One region of the Streptomyces sp. URMC 124 genome, then DNA from elsewhere that is predicted to be linked to it. Evidence: riboswitches for the same ligand, from Rfam matches in the RefSeq annotation. Region 1 holds a riboswitch; each other region holds the start of a gene.

Region 1 (4,202 bases):
GGTTGTACTTGGCGACGCGCTCGGAGCGGGCCGGGGCGCCGGTCTTGATCTGGCCGCAGTTGGTGGCGACGGCCAGGTCGGCGATGGTGACGTCCTCGGTCTCGCCGGAGCGGTGCGACATCATGCACTTGAAGCCGTTGCGCTGGGCCAGCTCGACGGCGTCCAGGGTCTCGGTCAGCGAGCCGATCTGGTTGACCTTGACGAGCAGGGCGTTGGCGGCGCCCTCCTCGATGCCGCGGCCGAGGCGCTCGGGGTTGGTGACGAACAGGTCGTCACCGACGAGCTGGACCTTGTCGCCGAGCTTGTCGGTGATGGTCTTCCAGCCGTCCCAGTCGTCCTCGAACAGCGGGTCCTCGATGGAGACCAGCGGGTACGCCGCGACGAGCTCGGCGTAGTAGTCGGTCATCTCGGCGGCCGTGCGGTCCTGGCCCTCGAACTTGTAGACGCCGTCCTTGTAGAACTCGGAGGCGGCGACGTCGAGCGCGAGCGCGATGTCCTGGCCGGGGGTGTAGCCGGCCTGCTTGATGGCCTCGAGGATGAGGTCCAGGGCCTCGCGGTTGGAGCCGAGGTTCGGGGCGAAGCCGCCCTCGTCGCCCAGGCCGGTGGACAGGCCCTTGGCCTTCAGGACCGACTTGAGGGTGTGGTAGACCTCGGTGCCCCAGCGCAGGGCCTCGGAGAAGGACTCCGCGCCGATCGGCGCGATCATGAACTCCTGGATGTCCACGTTGGAGTCGGCGTGCGAGCCGCCGTTCAGGATGTTCATCATCGGAACGGGCAGCAGGTGCGCGTTCGGGCCGCCCAGGTAGCGGAAGAGCGGCAGGTCGGACGCCTCGGAGGCGGCGTGCGCGACGGCGAGGGAGACGCCCAGGATGGCGTTGGCGCCGAGCGAGCCCTTGTTGTCGGTGGCGTCCAGGTCGAACATGGCCTGGTCGATCAGGCGCTGCTCGGTGGCGTCGTAGCCGACGAGCTCCGGGCCGATCTGCTCGATGACGGCCAGGACGGCCTTCTCGACGCCCTTGCCCATGTAACGGTTCTTGTCACCGTCGCGGAGCTCGATGGCCTCGAAGGCACCGGTGGAGGCGCCGGACGGCACGGCGGCACGGCCCGTGGAGCCGTCGTCGAGGCCGACCTCGACCTCGACCGTGGGGTTGCCTCGCGAGTCGAGGATCTCGCGAGCTACGACGACGTCGATGGACGGCACGAGGGTCTCCTTCGTGTGTGTCTGTGGTTCTGCAGCACGAGCCTAACGGGCCCCGGAGGCTCGCCTCGCCGTTGGACCGCGTTCCCGGGCCGGAAAAGCCTAAAAAACAGCACAAAAGCCCAGAACACCGTATGAACGGCGGATTTTTTCGCTGAACGGGGAAGCAGGCCGGGTCCGGAAACGGCTGAGCCCCGCTCCGGTGCACGCTCGGGGCAGCGCATCGGAGCGGGGCGGTCCCGCCGGGAGCGGAGAGGGGCGGTCCACCGCGGTGGACCGCCCCTGCCGGATCAGCTGAGGTGCAGCTTCTGGCCGACGTAGATCACGTCCGCGTCCTGGACGATGTCCTTGTTGCGGTCGTACAGCTTCTGCCAGCCGCCCTTGACGTTCTTGGCGTCGGCGATCTTGGAGAGGGTGTCGCCCTCCTTGACCTCGTACTCGCCGTCGCCGACCTTGTAGGACTGCGGGGCGGAGTGCTGCTTCGGCGCGGCCGGCTTGGCGGCCGGGGCCTCGTCGCGCTCGACGGTCTGCGGGGCGGTGCGCTTCGGCGCGGCCTTCTTGGGCGCGGCCTGGCGCTCGCTGCGGTCCGCGTGGGACTTGCCCGAGACGGTGCCGCCGGCGCGGGAGGACTTGGTGGAGGAGCCGCCCGAGGTGTCGACGTCGGCCTTGGCGCCACCGGAGCTCAGACCCGGCACCGCGCAGCCCCAGGCGCCCGGGCCCTGCATGGCGAGCAGCCGCTCGGCCACGGCGATCTGCTGGCCCTTGGTGGCGTGGTCGGCGCGGTCGGCGTACTTCTGGCCGCCGGCGGCGTTCCAGGAGGACTGCGAGAACTGCAGACCGCCGTAGTAGCCGTTACCGGTGTTGATGGCCCAGTTGCCACCGGACTCGCACTGGGCGACCTTGTCCCACGTGGAAACCGAGGCGGCGTTGGCGGAGGTGGCGACCATCAGCGGGGCGGCGACAGCTGCACCGGTGACACCGGCGAGCGTGAAGATGCGGACGGCCTTGGACGGACGACGGTGCTTGCCCTTGGACATAAGTCGTTTCCTCACCGACGCCTACGAGGTGAGCTGTCGGGTTCGGGCTGTGAGTTCGCCCGGCTTCGTGTGCGAGCACACTCGGCTTCACCCCTAGCCGGTCCCGGACCCACGGCCTTGGCCGAGGAGCCGTTACCGGCGCCTACCTTGGTTCCCCCGCTCCTGCCTACGGCGCTTGCGCGACGACTCCCCCGATCGCCGGCAGGATTCGGCGTGGCGACCGTGGTGCCCGCGGTGGCGAGCGGACACGACGGTAAACACAGTCGCGGCAAGGGTTCAAACCCCTCTTTCCAGCCACAGTTGCCCCTGGTTACCCAGGGGAACATCACGTTTCCGCAGGTGAGAGACGGTTTGCCAAGTCCGGGAAGTCCGCATTCCGCCACCGGGCAAAGAGACCCATGTCTCACTTTCGACTGGAACGGACATTCGCCGCGAACTGCCGGTCTATTTACCGACCTCGAGCCTCTGACCAGGACGGATCAGGTCGGGATCGGTTCCGACCGCTTTCTCATTGCGCTGATACAGAGACTGCCAACCTCCCTTGACCGCATGCTCCTCGGCGATGGCTGACAGGTTGTCACCGGGACGCACGGTGTAGTCGGTGGGCGTGGGGCTGCCGGTGCGTGCGTCGCCGCCGCCCCGGGACGTACGGCCCTCGTCCTCCGAACGGGACGGGTCCGCCCGGTGCTTGCCCGTGCCCGCGCCGGCGTCGTCGGGCGTCCGGCCCTCGGGCGAAGCGGAATCGCCGGGCGAGGGCGAGGCCGTGCCGCCGGGAATCTGCGTCGGGTCGTCGGTCGGGGACGTGGACGGCTTGCGGTGCCGGCCTTCCTGCGGCTCGCCGGACTTCCCGTCGCCCGGCTTGCCCGGGGCGCCCGGTGACGGCGCGTCGGACGAGGGGCTGCCGGACGGGCTGCCGGACGGCTGACCGGAGGACTGCCCCGGCGACGGCTGCCCGGTCGAGGGCTGCCCCGAAGGCTGCTTGGAGGGGTCGGCCGAGGGGCTTGTGGAGGAGCCGGGCGAGGGCTTCCCGGACGGCGAGGGAGACGTGGACGCGTCGGAAGGCTTGCCGTGCTCGGAGGGCTCGGACGGCTCGGACGGCGTGGAGTGCGAAGTGGTGCGCTCCGGGGCGCGTGAAGGCGTCGAGTCGCTCGCGGGGGCGTGTGTGCCGCCCGGGTTGACCTCCGCCGGGGCGCCGCCCGAGGTGAGCCCCGCCTTCGCCGCACAGCTCGACCAGGGGCCGGAGCCGCTGCTTTCGAGGATCTGCTCGGCGACGGTGATCTGCTGCGCACGGCTGGCGAGGTCGGGCCGGGGGGCGTACTCCCGGCCGCCGTGGCGCTCCCAGAGGTCCTGGGTCAGCTGCAGTCCCCCGTAGGTCCCGTTTCCGGAGTTGGCACTCCACAGGCCGTCGCTCGCGCACTGGGCGACACGGTCCCAGGTGCCTGCGTCGGCGGCCGACGCACCGGTGGCCGCCATCAGCGGCATGGCGATCCCGGAGGCGGTCACCCCCGCGGCGACCACGATGGCGGGTATCTGACGGGGGCGGCGATGTCGGCCGTTTCCGGGTCTCATGGGCGGTTGCCTCTCGTTCGGCGGCGAATGGTGGTTGAAGATAGCGACGGCCCACCCGAGTCACAAGCCGATGTAGCGGAGGTCACGCCGAGATCACGTCGGCTGACGCGCGTTCAGGCGGGCGGCCCTCCCTGGGTGGTTGTGTCCGGAATGCCCTCCGGTGCAGAGGCCACCGGACCCTCCGGCGTGAACGTCACCGGGAGCGTGCGCAGACCGCGCATGATGAGGCCGCCGCGCCACCGCAGCTCCTCCGGATCGGCCCCCAGCCGCAGGTCGGGAAGGCGCCGCAGCAGGGTCGCCAGGGCCGTCTGCCCCTCCAGGCGGGCGAGGGGCGCGCCCAGGCAGTAGTGGATGCCGTGGCCGTAGCCGAGGTGCTGGTTGTCGCGACGGGAGAGGTC
Region 2 (4,202 bases), on a different contig from region 1:
AGAGCCAGGCCGTGCCGAAGAGGAGCAGGCCCGACAGCAGGTACGTCGAGGAGATCATCAACCGCCGGCCCAGCGTGTCGAAGAGCTTTCCCAGCAGCAGCGGGCCCAGGAAATTGCCCGCCGCGATGACGGCGAAGAAGTAACCCGTACGGGAGGTGGCGACCTGGAAATGGCTCTCCAGGATGGTGCCGAAGCCGAAGGTGATCGCGTTGTAGAGGAAGGCCTGCCCGATGAAGAGCGCCAGACCGAGGATCGCCCGGCGCCGGTAGCGGGAGAAGACCGTGCGGGCGATTTCACGGAAGGTCACCAGCCCGCGCCGGTGAAGGGTGATCTCCCCCTCCGCGGGCGGCAGCGGGCTCCCCTTCTCCTGCGCCACTTTCTCTTCGATCGACGCGACCAGCGCGTCGGCCTCCTCCCCCCGCCCGTGGAGGAACAGCCAGCGCGGACTTTCCGGCACCTTGCGCCGTACGAGGAGGATGACCAGGCCCAGCACCACCCCGAGGCCGAACGTCAGCCGCCACCCCACGTCCATCGGGAACATGTCCGTGTCGAGCATCAGGATGGACAGCAGCGACCCGCCGATCGCCCCCAGCCAGAAACTCCCGTTGATGATCAGGTCGATCCGGCCCCGGAAAGCAGCGGGGATCAGCTCGTCGACGGCCGAATTGATCGCCGCGTACTCCCCGCCGATACCGAAGCCGGTCAGGAAGCGGAAGAGGAAGAACCACCAGGAGGAAAAGGACAGTGCGGTGAGCGCGGTCGCGGCCAGATAGACCGCCAGCGTGACGATGAACAGCTTCTTGCGCCCGAAGCGGTCGGTGAGCCGCCCGAAGAACAGCGCACCGGAACACGCGCCCGCCACATACAGCGCCGCCGCCATGCCCGTGACCTCAGCAGCCCTGATCGGCAGCCCGCTGCCCTCCTCGGAGAGGCGGCCGGCGATGTTGCCGACCACCGTCACCTCCAGGCCGTCCAGGATCCAGACCGTCCCGAGCCCGATCACGACGGTCCAGTGCCAGCGGGACCAGGGCAGCCGGTCGAGTCGCGCCGGCACGGACGTGGTGACCGTCGACTGCTTCTCGCTCGTGCCCCTCGCCGTCGTCACATGCCGCCGGATGCCCCGTCCCGTACGGACTATGCGCCGGCTGCCCCCGAGGCGCCCCGCTCACTGACTATCCGGCGCCCGCTGCCCGGCACCCGTCGCCTGTCGCCCGCTGCCCGGCACCCGCTAGGGCTGCAGGCCCCTGCTCCGCAGCCACCCCAGCGGGTCGATCGGCGCGCCCCCGCCCGGCCGCACCTCCAGGTGCAGGTGCGGGCCGGTGACGTTGCCCGTCGCGCCGACGCGCCCGATGACCTGACCCGGCGCGACCTTCCCCGACGTCACGACCATCGACGACAGGTGGCAGAACCACAGCTGCGTACCGTCGTCGAGCCTCAGGACGATGCGGTAGCCGTACGCCCCCGCCCAGCCGGCCTGAACGACCGTGCCGCCGCCCACCGCCTTCACCGGCGTGCCGGTCGGGGCTGCGAAGTCCTCCCCCGTGTGGTTCGCGGACCACATGTTCCCCGCCTGGCCGAAGCCGGCCGTCAGCGTGTACGAGGCGAGGGGGAGCTTGAAGGAGCCAACGCCCACGCGGGCACCCGTGCCGGAGCCGGCAGCCCGCTGCTTCTTCGACGTCTGCTGCCGGGGTGCCTGCTGCTTCGACGTCTGTCGCTCTGACGTCTGCGGCTTCGGCGCCTGCCGCTTCTGCGTATGCGTCTGCGTCTCCGGCGCCTCCGCCCGCTCCGGCTCCGGCGACCGCTCCTGCGACCGCTCCTGCGCCTTCTCCGCCTCAGCCGCCCGGACCGCCGCCTCCGCAGCCTTCCGCTCCGCGGCCTTCTTCTGCGTCTCCGCGGCCTGCTTCACCTGGGCCGCCTGTGCTTCGGCCTCGGCCATGCCCTGCTGGTGGTCGGCCTGCTCCAGGATTCTCGCCCGGAGCGTCTCGCCCGCCGTCGCCGCGCTCTCGGCCATCTCCAGGGCGGCCGATGCGCCGCCCTCACCGGCGAATTCGACGGCGGAGTCGGCCGAACCCGCCGCGCTCCCCGCGAAGAACGAGCCGACGCCCGGCAGCTGGGCCAGGTCGGGCATGGATATGGACGCCGCCGGGCGCTCCTGGGCGTGCGCCATGCCGCCCGCGCCGACCGCCGCGATGACGCCCGCGCCCAGCACGGCGCCGCTGCGGGCCATCGTGCCGCCGCGCGGCTTCACGACGCGGTGGCGGCCGCGGCCCGTGCCGAAGGCGTTGTAGACGGACGGCCGGTGGCCGGCGGGCGCGTGCGACGGCTCGGAGCCGTACGCGGCCCCCGGCTCGTGTCGCAGCTCCTGCTCCGGACCGGGTGCGGGCTCCGGCTCGTACGGCGGGAAGTACGCGGGGACCAGCGGCGGGTCGTACGCGGCAGGCTCGTTGGATGCCACGGAGGCACTCCTTTCCTTCCTTCTCGCCTACCGGGTTAGCTGACGGGTTCGGAGCAGGAAGGTCTCCTACGGGCTGCGCTGCCCGATTCACCCCAGGGTGGTGGTTCCCCGGTTCCCGGCACGTGCCGGCCTATCAGGTGGTGCTGTGCCCGCGGGATTCGGCGATGGCGCACGGTGCACCGCCTCTTACGGCGTTGCGACAACCGCGCTCCGTTATCGAACGTTAATAGACATGGCGGGTGGATTCCAAGCCGAACGCCCGAATCCGCCGATGCTCTCGGGCACGTCTTCACGAGACGTACGCCCACGGAACCTGTCGATACTTTCTACGAAATGCTGTTCGATCCGCTCGCCGCGCCGGATCGCCAACAGCGCCATGTCGTCGGAGGCCTGACCCCCCGAATGGCGCGCGACGTCCGCGACCAGCGCGTCCAGCAGCGCTTCGGGGTTCTTGAACTGGCGGCCCGTCAGCCCGGCCCGGGGGTCGTAGAACGTACCGCCGGCGTCCCTCGCCTCGGTCACCCCGTCCGTCATCAGCAGCAGCGTCGACCCCGCGGGGAACTCCCGCTCCTCCGACCGGTCCGGCCACACCCCCAGCTCGCCCAGGCCGAGCGGCAGCGCGGGGACGGACGGGTCGGCCACGCCGATGCGCCCGTCCGCGTGCAGCAGGAGCGGCGAGGGGTGGCCGCGGTTCAGCAACCGGAAGACGGGTTCCCCCGGCGGCAGCTCCGCCAGCACGGCCGTGGTGAAGCCCTCCGCCCGGTCCAGGGAGTCGGCGCGCAGGCTCGCCCGCCGCGCGCCCTCCCGCTGGAGCGCGTGTTCCAGCCGCCCCGCGAGCCCCTCCAGCGTGGGCTCCTGCTCGGCCGCCTCCCGGAAGGCGCCGATCACCACGGCGACCGCCTCGACCGCGCCCAGGCCCTTGCCGCGGACGTCGCCGACGATGACGCGTACGCCGTAGGGGGTGTCCTGGACCGCGTACAGATCGCCGCCGATCCGGGCGTCGGCCTGGGCGGCCACGTAGCGCGCGGCCACGCGGAGGCCGCCGATCCGGGACGGGGGCGCGGGCAGGACGGCGCGCTGGGCCGCCTCCGCGATGCCGCGGGCGGAAGCGAGCTGCTGATCGCTGCGCCGGGCGATGCGGTTGATGCCGAGCGCGACCAGGGAGACGGCTCCGATGGCCGCGATCTCGGCCAGCGCCTGACCGGTGTCGGACGGCCGGTGGTAGATCACGAGGCCGACCGCGACCGCCACTGCGGCCAGAGCTGCCGTGGTCGTCGCGCGGAGGGTGTGCAGGGGCGCCGCAACGAGCGGCGCGGCGGAGAGGAAAGGGGCGCACGTGTAGTTCGCGGGCGCCCCGAGGCCGAAGAGCACGCCGCCGACGATCAGAACGGCCGGCAGCCTACGGACGGCCCGGCGGGCCGTACGGCGGAAGGTGCTGCGCCCGGCATCTCCGCACCTGGCAGGGCCCCGCCCAGGGGTGCCCCGCCCAGCGGTGCCGCGTGCAGCAGGGCTACGGCCCGTGGCGCCACGCCCCGTGCTGCCGCGCACAGCCCGGCGGGCGGAACGGCTCTCTCGCTTGCCCACCGCACTCTCTCCTGACCGGCAGTCCCGCACGTCAACGACCTCCCACCCTTCCGGGCAGGAGGTCGTGATGCGAACGGTGCTGGGCCAACCGGGGACGGGCCCTTAGGAGAGGGGCCCCCGAGTACGGGCCAGGAGGTACAGGTCAGGAGTACGCGCTAGGAAG
Region 3 (4,202 bases), on a different contig from region 1:
GTCGGCTGGGCCGAGGGCCTGCACGCCCGTCCCGCGTCGATCTTCGTCCGTGCGGCGACCGCCGCCGGCGTCCCCGTGACGATCGCCAAGGCCGACGGCAACCCCGTCAACGCCGGTTCCATGCTGGCCGTGCTGGGCCTGGGCGCCCAGGGTGGCGAGGAGATCGTCCTGTCCAGCGACGCCGAGGGCGCCGAGGCCGCTCTGGAGCGCCTGGCGAAGCTGGTCGCCGAGGGTCTCGAGGAGCTCCCGGAGACCGTCTGACTCGACGGAATCGCGCGCGGCGGGGCCGCGGCGGCCGATTGAGGGCCGCCGTGGCCCCGCTGTCGTTTCCCTCGCCGTTTCCCCCCGCCGCTTCCCCCGCCGTTTCCTCATTCGCACCCGGTGCGCTCCCATTCGCACCCCCGCGTGCGCCCGCGTGGAAATCCATGGCATTCCAGCGGTAACAGCCGGGCATTCCTTTGACGGAAGTCCGGCGGGAGATCATTTCCTGCGGTAACGCCGCACGTTAAATCAGGAGCCGGAGATCACCGTGCGCGCCCCCGGTCGCGCATTCCGCGCGCGGGGCGCCGGCACGGAGCGGCGCAGCCGGAATTCCCCGGGCGAGCGGTCCGCGCGGGCCGCCGCGAGGGCCCGGGCCCGCTCGGCGTCGCCGCGGGCGACGGCGTCCACGAGGGCGCCGAGGGCCTCCCAGGTGTCGACGGGGCGCACGGGCGGCTCCGCCGCGTACACCCACGCGATCTTCAGCCGGAGCTGGGTGAGCAGGGCCGCGAGGCTCGGGCTGCCGGACGCCTGGGCGAGGGTCTCGTCGAACCAGTCCCCGAGCGGCCGCAGCTCGCCCGTACGCCCGCCGCGGGCGCGCTCCTGGCCGAGCCGGACCAGACCGCGCAGCACCTTCAGATGCGCCTCCGTACGGCGCTGTGCGGCGCGCGCGGCACCCAGCGGCTCCAGCAGGGCGCGGACCTCCAGCAGATCGGCGGCCTCCTGCTCGGTGGGCTCCGCGACACAGGCGCCCGCGTGCCGCCGGGTGGTCACGAACCCCTCCGAGGCGAGGGTGCGCAACGCCTCGCGCACGGGCACGCGCGAAACGCCGTAGCGCCGCGCGAGGACTTCTTCGGTGAGCCTGCTGCCGGGTGGAAACGTGCCGGAAACAATGTCGTCACGGATCGCCGTGCACACGGCGTGCGCGGAAATGCGACGGCCGCTCTGATGCGCCGCGCCATCGCCGTGGTGCGCTGTGCCATCACCGTTCACGTACGGCCCCGCATGGGTGAACCTCCGCATAACCCCCGCGAAACGCGGCCGATTGACGCCTGTTCAGCGACTCTATTGCAGCCGCCCGCGATTTCCGACGGCGCACGTGAAGTCATCGATATGTTTTGGCCAACACGAGGGTACGACAAAGGCCCCGGCCGGTGGGCCGGGGCCTTCGTGAGGCTGAGGTGCCGCGCGCGGGGGCGCCGGCGGGTGCGTCAGAGGCTGACGCCGTGCTCGCTGAGGTAGGCGACCGGGTCGATGTCGGTGCCGTACGTGGCGCCGGTGCGGGCCTCGAAGTGCAGGTGCGGGCCGGTGACGTTGCCCGTGGCGCCGGAGAGGCCGATCTGCTGGCCGGCGGTGACCGACTGGCCGACGGAGACGTCGATGGACGACAGGTGGCCGTACTGCGTGTAGGTGCCGTCGTTGTGCTTGATGACGACGTTGTTGCCGTAGGCGCCGCCCCAGCCGGCCTCGACGATGGTGCCCGCGCCCACGGACTGCACCGAGGTGCCGGTCGCGGCGTGCATGTCGATGCCGGTGTGGCTGCCGGAGGACCACAGGCCGCTGGAGGCCTTGTAGGACGTGGAGACGTACGAGCCGGCGATCGGCGAGACGAAGGTGTTGAGACGCTTGCGCTCCTGCTCGCGGGCGACGCGCTCCTGCTCCTTGCGCTCGGCCTCGGCCTTGCGCTTGGCCTCGTCCGCGGCCTTCTTGACGTCGGCGGCCTGCTGCTTGGCGGCGGACTCGGCCTCGTGGACGGCGGTGTTCTCGGCTGCGGCGCTGGTCTGGACCTGGGCCTGCTCGCCGATGCGGCCCGCCGTGTCCTCGCCGATGACGACGGCCTGGGTCAGGCCGGTGTCCTCGGTGGGGCGGTGGGTCTCGTCGGGGGAGGCGGCCATCGCCGGGGCGGCGAGGCCCGCCACGACACCGGTGGCGGCGAGGGTGGCTATGCCCGCCGCGTTCGCGCTGACGCGAACGGCGCGGCTCGGCTTGCGGTGCTTCCCGGTGGCACGAGTGAACGCCATTGGTGAGGCTGGTCCTTTCCTTCCCTCTCGCCTACCGGGTTAGCTGACGGGTTCGGAGCAGGAAGGTCTCCTACGGATCCCTCCGGAAAGGGGCCCGATTCACCCCAGGGACACTTGGGTCCCCGGCTCCCCTGGCTCGCGCCGTACGGGGACTCGGCGATGTCTGCCCGGGCCGCGGATGCGACGCACATCTGACGGACAGACGCTTTGACGCTAGACGCCGCCACTTTCGATCGGCAAACAGAAGCCCCATTTTGTGGCCCACGCCACAACGCAGACATGCAACCACTCCGCTAAATCGGACATTTGGCAGGCACACGCGCCTCAGGGGCGCGCGTGCCTGCCGGTTGACGGGCCGCCCGGTGCGGGCGGCCCGCCGGGGGTCAGCCCGTGATCACCGTCACGTCGCCGATGCCGAGGGCCCGGACGGGCTCCTCGATCTGCGCGGCGTCGCCGACGAGCACCGTCACCAGACGGTCGACCGGGAAGGCGCTCACCGCGGCCGCGGTGGCCTCCACCGTGCCCGTGGCGGCGAGGCGCTCGTACAGCTGGGCCTGGAAGTCGTCCGGCAGGTGCTGCTCGACCTGGTCGGCCAGGGTGCCCGCGACGGCCGCCGCCGTCTCGAACTTCAGCGGGGCGACGCCCACCAGGTTCTGCACGGCGGAGTCGCGCTCCTCGTCCGTCAGGCCCTCGGCGGCGAGGGTGCGCAGGACGGTCCACAGGTCCGCGAGCGCCGGGCCGGTGGAGGCGGTGTCCACCGAGCCGCTGATGGCGAGCATGGCGGCGCCGGTGCCCTCCGGAGTGGACAGCAGCACCTGGCCGAAGGCCCGGACGCCGTAGGTGTAGCCCTTCTCCTCGCGCAGGACGCGGTCCAGGCGGGAGGTGAGGGTGCCGCCGAGGCAGTACGTGCCGACGCTCTGCGCGGGCCAGACCCGGTCGTGCCGGTCGGCACCGATGCGGCCGATGAGGAGCTGCGTCTGGACCGCGCCGGGGCGGTCCACGATGACGACGCGGCCGGTGTCGTCCGCGGTGACCGGCTTGAGGGGGTACGGCTCGGCCGGGGAGCCCGTCCAGGCGCCGAGGGAGTCGGCGAGGGCCGCTTCGAGGTCGACCCCGGTGAAGTCGCCGACGACCACGGCGGTCGTGGTGGCGGGGCGGACGTGGGCCTCGTAGAAGGCCCGCACGGAGGCGGCGTCGATGCGGGCGACGGTCTCCTCGGTGCCCTGGCGGGGGCGCGACATCCGCGAGCCGGCCGGGAAGAGCTCCTTGGAGAGCGCCATGGCGGCCCGGCGGGCGGGGTTGGCCAGCTCGTGCGGGATCTCGTCCAGGCGGTTGCCCACCAGGCGCTCGACCTCGTGGTCGGGGAAGGCGGGGGCGCGCAGCGCGTCGGCCACGAGGCCGAGGGCCTTGCCCAGCCGGGAGGCGGGGACCTCCAGGGACAGGCGCACGCCGGGGTGGTCCGCGTGGGCGTCGAGCGTGGCGCCGCAGCGCTCCAGCTCGGCGGTGAACTCCTCGGCGGTGTGCTTGTCGGTGCCCTCGGACAGGGCGCGCGCCATGATGGTGGCGACGCCGTCGAGGCCCTCCGGCTCCGCGGCGAGGGGGGCCACCACGTTGATGTCGACGGCGACGACCTGCTGGCCCGGGCGGTGGCAGCGCAGCACCGTCAGGCCGTTGGGGAGCGTGCCGCGCTCGGGGGCGGGGAAGGCCCAGGGGGCCGCGGGGCCGGCCTGGGGCTGCGGGTGGAACTGCATGGAGGGCTGGGTGGTGTCAGCGGCCACGGCGTCGCTCACTTGGCCGTCTCCTCTTCTTCTTCGGCGTTCTCGTCGGCGGCGGGGGCGACGGCCTCGGTGGGCTCGGTGGGCTCGTACACCAGCACGGCGCGGTTGTCGGGGCGCAGGCGGGCCTGGGCGACCTGCCGCACCT
Region 4 (4,202 bases), on a different contig from region 1:
GCCGGGCCGGATGCGGGATTCGGCGAAGGCGAGGTCTTCGGGGACGGCCGGGTTGAGGTGGTGACAGACCATCAGCATGTCGAGGTGTTCGTCGACGGTGTTGACGGTGTGCGGCCGGGTGGGGTTGGTGGAGCTGGGCAGGACGTTGGTCTCGGAGACGACGGTGATGATGTCGGGGGCGTGCCCGCCGCCGGCGCCTTCGGTGTGGTAGGCGTGGATGGAGCGGCCGGCGATGGCGGCGAGGGTGTCGCCGACGAAGCCGGCCTCGTTGAGGGTGTCGGTGTGGATGGCGAGCTGGGCGCCGCTCTCCTCGCACACGGACAGGCAGGCGTCGATGACGGCGGGGGTCGCCCCCCAGTCCTCGTGGATCTTGAAGCCGACGGCGCCGGCCCGCAGCTGGGCGCGCATCGAGTCGTACGAGACGGTGTTGCCCTTGCCCAGCAGGCCGAGGTTGACGGGGTAGCCCTCCATCGCCTCGAACATCCGGGCGAGGTGCCAGGCGCCGGGGGTGATGGTGGTGGCCTTGCTGCCCTCGGCCGGTCCGGTGCCGCCGCCGAGCAGGGTGGTGACGCCGGAGGCGAGGGCCTCGTCCGCGGCCTGCGGGCAGATGAAGTGGACGTGGGCGTCGACGGCGCCGGCGGTGAGGATCTTGCCGTTGCCGGCGATGACTTCGGTCTCGGGTCCGATGACGAGGTCGGGGTGGACACCGTCCATGGTGTCGGGGTTGCCGGCCTTGCCGACGCCGGTGATGCGGCCGTCGCGGATGCCGATGTCGGCCTTGACGACGCCCCAGTGGTCGAGGACGAGCGCGCCCGTGATGACGGTGTCGGGCGCTCCGTCGGCCCGGGTCGCGCGGGACTGGCCCATCGACTCGCGGATGACCTTGCCGCCGCCGAAGACGGCTTCGTCGCCCGCGTGGCCGGGTCCGCCGCTGCGGTCCTCCTCGATCTCGACGACCAGGCCGGTGTCGGCGAGGCGCACGCGGTCGCCGGTGGTCGGCCCGTAGAGGCCGGCGTAGGCGACGCGGCTGAGTTCAGTCATCGAGCGGTCCCCCGCACTCGCCGCGCAGTCCCTCGACGATGCGCTTGCCGGCGATGGGGACGAGGTCGACGCGGAGGGGGATGCCCGGCTCGAAGCGGACGGCGGTGCCGGCGGCGATGTCGAGGCGCTTGCCGCGGGCCGCCGCGCGGTCGAATTCCAGGCCCGGGTTGGCCTCGGCGAAGTGGTAGTGCGAGCCGACCTGCACCGGGCGGTCGGCGGCGTTGAGCACGGTGAGCCGGGTGCGGTGCAGTCCCTGGTTGAGGGCCACGGGCTCGGCGGCGTACAGGATTTCTCCGGGGATCATCGCGGGGTCCTCCCCGTCAGCAGATCGGTTCGTGGACGGTGACGAGCTTGGTGCCGTCGGGGAAGGTGGCCTCGACCTGGACGTCGGGGATCATCTCGGGGATGCCCTCCATGACCTCGTCGCGGGTGAGCACCTTGCGCCCGGAGGACATGAGCTCGGCGACGGTGCGGCCGTCCCGGGCGCCTTCGAGGACGTGGACCGTGATCAGGGCCACCGCCTCGGGGTGGTTGAGGAGCAGGCCCCGGGCCTTGCGCTGGGCGGCCACGTCGGCGGCCACGTGCAGGAGCAGTCGTTCCTGCTCGCGCGGGGAGAGTTGCATGCGTCCCACCTCACTGTCGTCCCAGGTGTCCCGGATGGACGCACCGGGACGCTACCCGAGTTCAACACGGTGTTGACCTGGGGTTCTTCGGCCGGAGGCCAGTGATTGCAGATTAGGGCGCAACCTTTTCCAACGCGTTAACTGACTCTTTGCGATGCCATGGCCAGGGGCCCGGGCGCCGCCTGTCGTCTGCATCTACTGGATCTTCTGGGCCGGATCATGGCCGTCCGTCCGCACGACACGTACCGCCGGCTACGGGCGGCGCAGACCATGGTCGTCGCGGCGGTGCGGCGGCACCCCGGCTCGCACACACGCACGAAACGGGTGAACGGAAGGTGCGAGCGGGTCATGCCGACGCGGAGGAGACGGGTCCCCGGCGCAGAGCGCCGGGGGCGAAGGGATCTCCGCGCCATGTGCGCCGGAGGGCCGGGGGTCCGCACCCGAATAAACCCCGGTCCCCTCCATGGAGGATCACGGCGTAGACGGGCCGCGGTGATCGATTTGGCGCGGGCGGCCGGATTGCGCCCGGGCCGGTACGAACCGCCGCAGGCCAGCGCCTCAGCCGGCTTGCGCGCACCCCATCAAATCGCCCCGCGTCCAGCGGAATTGCCCAGGAGTGATCAGGCTCACATACCCCTGGATCCGCTCGGAAACGGCACGACGGCTGCGCCAAGATCCCTGCGACGACAAGACCCCGCCACCCCGGCGGGGCGGTCCGGGCGGACGCCGAACCCTGCCGCCGCCCGGATGCAGGTCGACTTGAGTGCAACGGCAGGGATGGAGGACCCAAGAGTGGTGGGACGACCAAGAGTAGTGCGGTCGGCCCTTGGGGTGAAGCCGTTGACAGCGGCCGGGCAACCTTCGCCTGCCCGAACCCGACAGGTCATCCTTCACAGGCGGCTGACGAAGGGTTAGCGCATGGGCGCGCACAAACGTCCGTCAAAGCTGTCCAGGGCCGGTGCCGCATCGGCCCTCACTCTCGCCGCCGTCGGGGCCACCGTGCTGGCCCCGGGCGGCGCGGCAGAGGCGGAGGCGACCACCGTCTCCACCCAGGCACTGCGGATCGCGGCCTCGAAGCAGGGTTCCCCCTATCAGTGGGGGGCGACCGGACCCCACCGGTTCGACTGCTCGGGCCTGACGCTCTACTCCTTCAAGCGGGCCGGGAAGTCCCTGCCCCGCACCGCCGCCCAGCAGTACAACAGCACCCGTCACATCCCCCGCTCCGCACGCGAAAGCGGCGACCTCGTCTTCTTCGTCTCGGGGCGCGGGATCTACCACGTGGGGATATACGCCGGGGGCGGCCGCATCTGGCACGCCCCCAAGACCGGCGCGGTCGTCCGCCTGGAGCGGATCTGGACCAACAGCGTCCTGTACGGCAGGGTCGGCTGACCCGGCGTCACCGGCCCGGCCGGCGATCCCGGACGGCACGGTGACGCGACTCCTCGCACCCCCCGCACCTCCCCGCACGAGGGCCCGGAGCGGCCCGAGGCCCCCCGCACCCCGTGCGGGGGGCCTGGCCGGCCGGAGGGGAGTTCAGCGCTCCGCGCTGACCGGCGCGGTCCAGGGGAGGGAGATCCACACCGTCTTGCCGCCGTCGGAGGTCGGCGTGCAGAACAGCCGCCCCCCGTGCTCGGCGGTCAGACAGCGGATGATCACCATGCCGCGGCCGTTGTCCTGCTGGACCGCGGCGGGCAGCCGCCGGGGGAAGCGCGGGTGGCTGTCGGTGACGCCGATGCGCAGCTGCTGGTCGCGGTCGAGACGGACGTCCACGGTGAAGGTGGGCGACTGTCCCCGGGTGTGCTGCACGGCGTTGGTCGCGAGCTCGGAGACGATCAGGCGCACGGTCTCGGAGGTGTCGGTCCCGCCCGGGAGGCCCCAGTCCGCCAGCACCTCCGCGACGTAGCGGCGCGCCGTGGAGACCGAGGCGGGGGCGCTCGGCAGCGTGACGGTGGCTTCTTGGTGGTCTGCCATGGCGGTGGCCCTTTCAGCCGAGGTCCCGCCGAGACCGGACTTGCGGTGCACCGCCGCGGAAGGACGGGAAGGGCGCCGTGAGTCATGGGGGTCGTGAGCGGCCTCGGACGGCTCTGCGCGACAGACTGCCACTGATAACGCCTGTGATGGGAGCGATCCCCCAAGATATGCATATATCTGTCGCCCGAAGCAGTGAACTCTACGACGAGCGACCGGATTCACGCGGCACACTGGGCTATTGACACTGACGTATGACAGTGACAGCAGACCCAGGGGAGGGCCCATGCGGTACGGACCGGCGGTACGCCGCCGCAAGCTGGGGGCGGAGCTGCGCCGCCAGCGCGAGCTGGCCGGGCTGACGAGCCTGGAGGCCGCGCGCGCGGTGGGCTGGCACCAGTCGAAGGTCAGCCGGATCGAGACGGGCAGCAGTGGCGTGAAACCGGCGGACGTGGCCCGCCTGCTGGACGCCTACGGGGTCACCGACACCGAACTGCGCGCACTGCTGGGGGCGCTGTGCGGCGCGGGGTCCACCGAACCGGGCGAGGGCGCGGGGGCCCGGCGCGGCTG

Evidence for each region. Region 1 has a riboswitch for cyclic di-AMP ahead of ACSNOG_RS14685 (transglycosylase family protein). Riboswitches for the same ligand answer to the same signal wherever they lie in the genome.
Region 2: it holds a riboswitch for cyclic di-AMP, as region 1 does, so the genes downstream of both, ACSNOG_RS20290 (M23 family metallopeptidase) here and ACSNOG_RS14685 (transglycosylase family protein) in region 1, are expected to answer to the same signal.
Region 3: it holds a riboswitch for cyclic di-AMP, as region 1 does, so the genes downstream of both, ACSNOG_RS10985 (M23 family metallopeptidase) here and ACSNOG_RS14685 (transglycosylase family protein) in region 1, are expected to answer to the same signal.
Region 4: it holds a riboswitch for cyclic di-AMP, as region 1 does, so the genes downstream of both, ACSNOG_RS09540 (C40 family peptidase) here and ACSNOG_RS14685 (transglycosylase family protein) in region 1, are expected to answer to the same signal.

The regions. Positions count from the first base shown of each region.
Region 1 is NZ_JBPQTS010000058.1:1,000-5,201, reverse strand. It holds gene eno (phosphopyruvate hydratase) at 1-1,201, opposite strand, end outside; gene ACSNOG_RS14685 (transglycosylase family protein) at 1,489-2,235, opposite strand; cyclic di-AMP (ydaO/yuaA leader) riboswitch at 2,239-2,419, opposite strand; gene ACSNOG_RS14680 (transglycosylase family protein) at 2,680-3,804, opposite strand; partial or broken gene ACSNOG_RS14675 (cytochrome P450 family protein) at 3,918-4,202, opposite strand, start outside.
Region 2 is NZ_JBPQTS010000096.1:17,395-21,596, forward strand. It holds gene ACSNOG_RS20285 (MFS transporter) at 1-1,105, opposite strand, end outside; gene ACSNOG_RS20290 (M23 family metallopeptidase) at 1,229-2,455, opposite strand; cyclic di-AMP (ydaO/yuaA leader) riboswitch at 2,465-2,596, opposite strand; gene ACSNOG_RS20295 (PP2C family protein-serine/threonine phosphatase) at 2,669-4,039, opposite strand; gene ACSNOG_RS20300 (DEAD/DEAH box helicase) at 4,195-4,202, opposite strand, start outside.
Region 3 is NZ_JBPQTS010000038.1:26,624-30,825, reverse strand. It holds gene ACSNOG_RS10995 (HPr family phosphocarrier protein) at 1-261, shown strand, start outside; gene ACSNOG_RS10990 (GntR family transcriptional regulator) at 511-1,176, opposite strand; gene ACSNOG_RS10985 (M23 family metallopeptidase) at 1,470-2,279, opposite strand; cyclic di-AMP (ydaO/yuaA leader) riboswitch at 2,293-2,448, opposite strand; gene ACSNOG_RS10980 (M16 family metallopeptidase) at 2,663-4,030, opposite strand; gene ACSNOG_RS10975 (M16 family metallopeptidase) at 4,066-4,202, opposite strand, start outside.
Region 4 is NZ_JBPQTS010000032.1:16,332-20,533, forward strand. It holds gene ACSNOG_RS09525 (urease subunit alpha) at 1-1,041, opposite strand, end outside; gene ACSNOG_RS09530 (urease subunit beta) at 1,034-1,345, opposite strand; gene ACSNOG_RS09535 (urease subunit gamma) at 1,362-1,664, opposite strand; cyclic di-AMP (ydaO/yuaA leader) riboswitch at 2,395-2,578, shown strand; gene ACSNOG_RS09540 (C40 family peptidase) at 2,583-3,053, shown strand; gene ACSNOG_RS09545 (ATP-binding protein) at 3,198-3,635, opposite strand; gene ACSNOG_RS09550 (helix-turn-helix domain-containing protein) at 3,919-4,202, shown strand, end outside.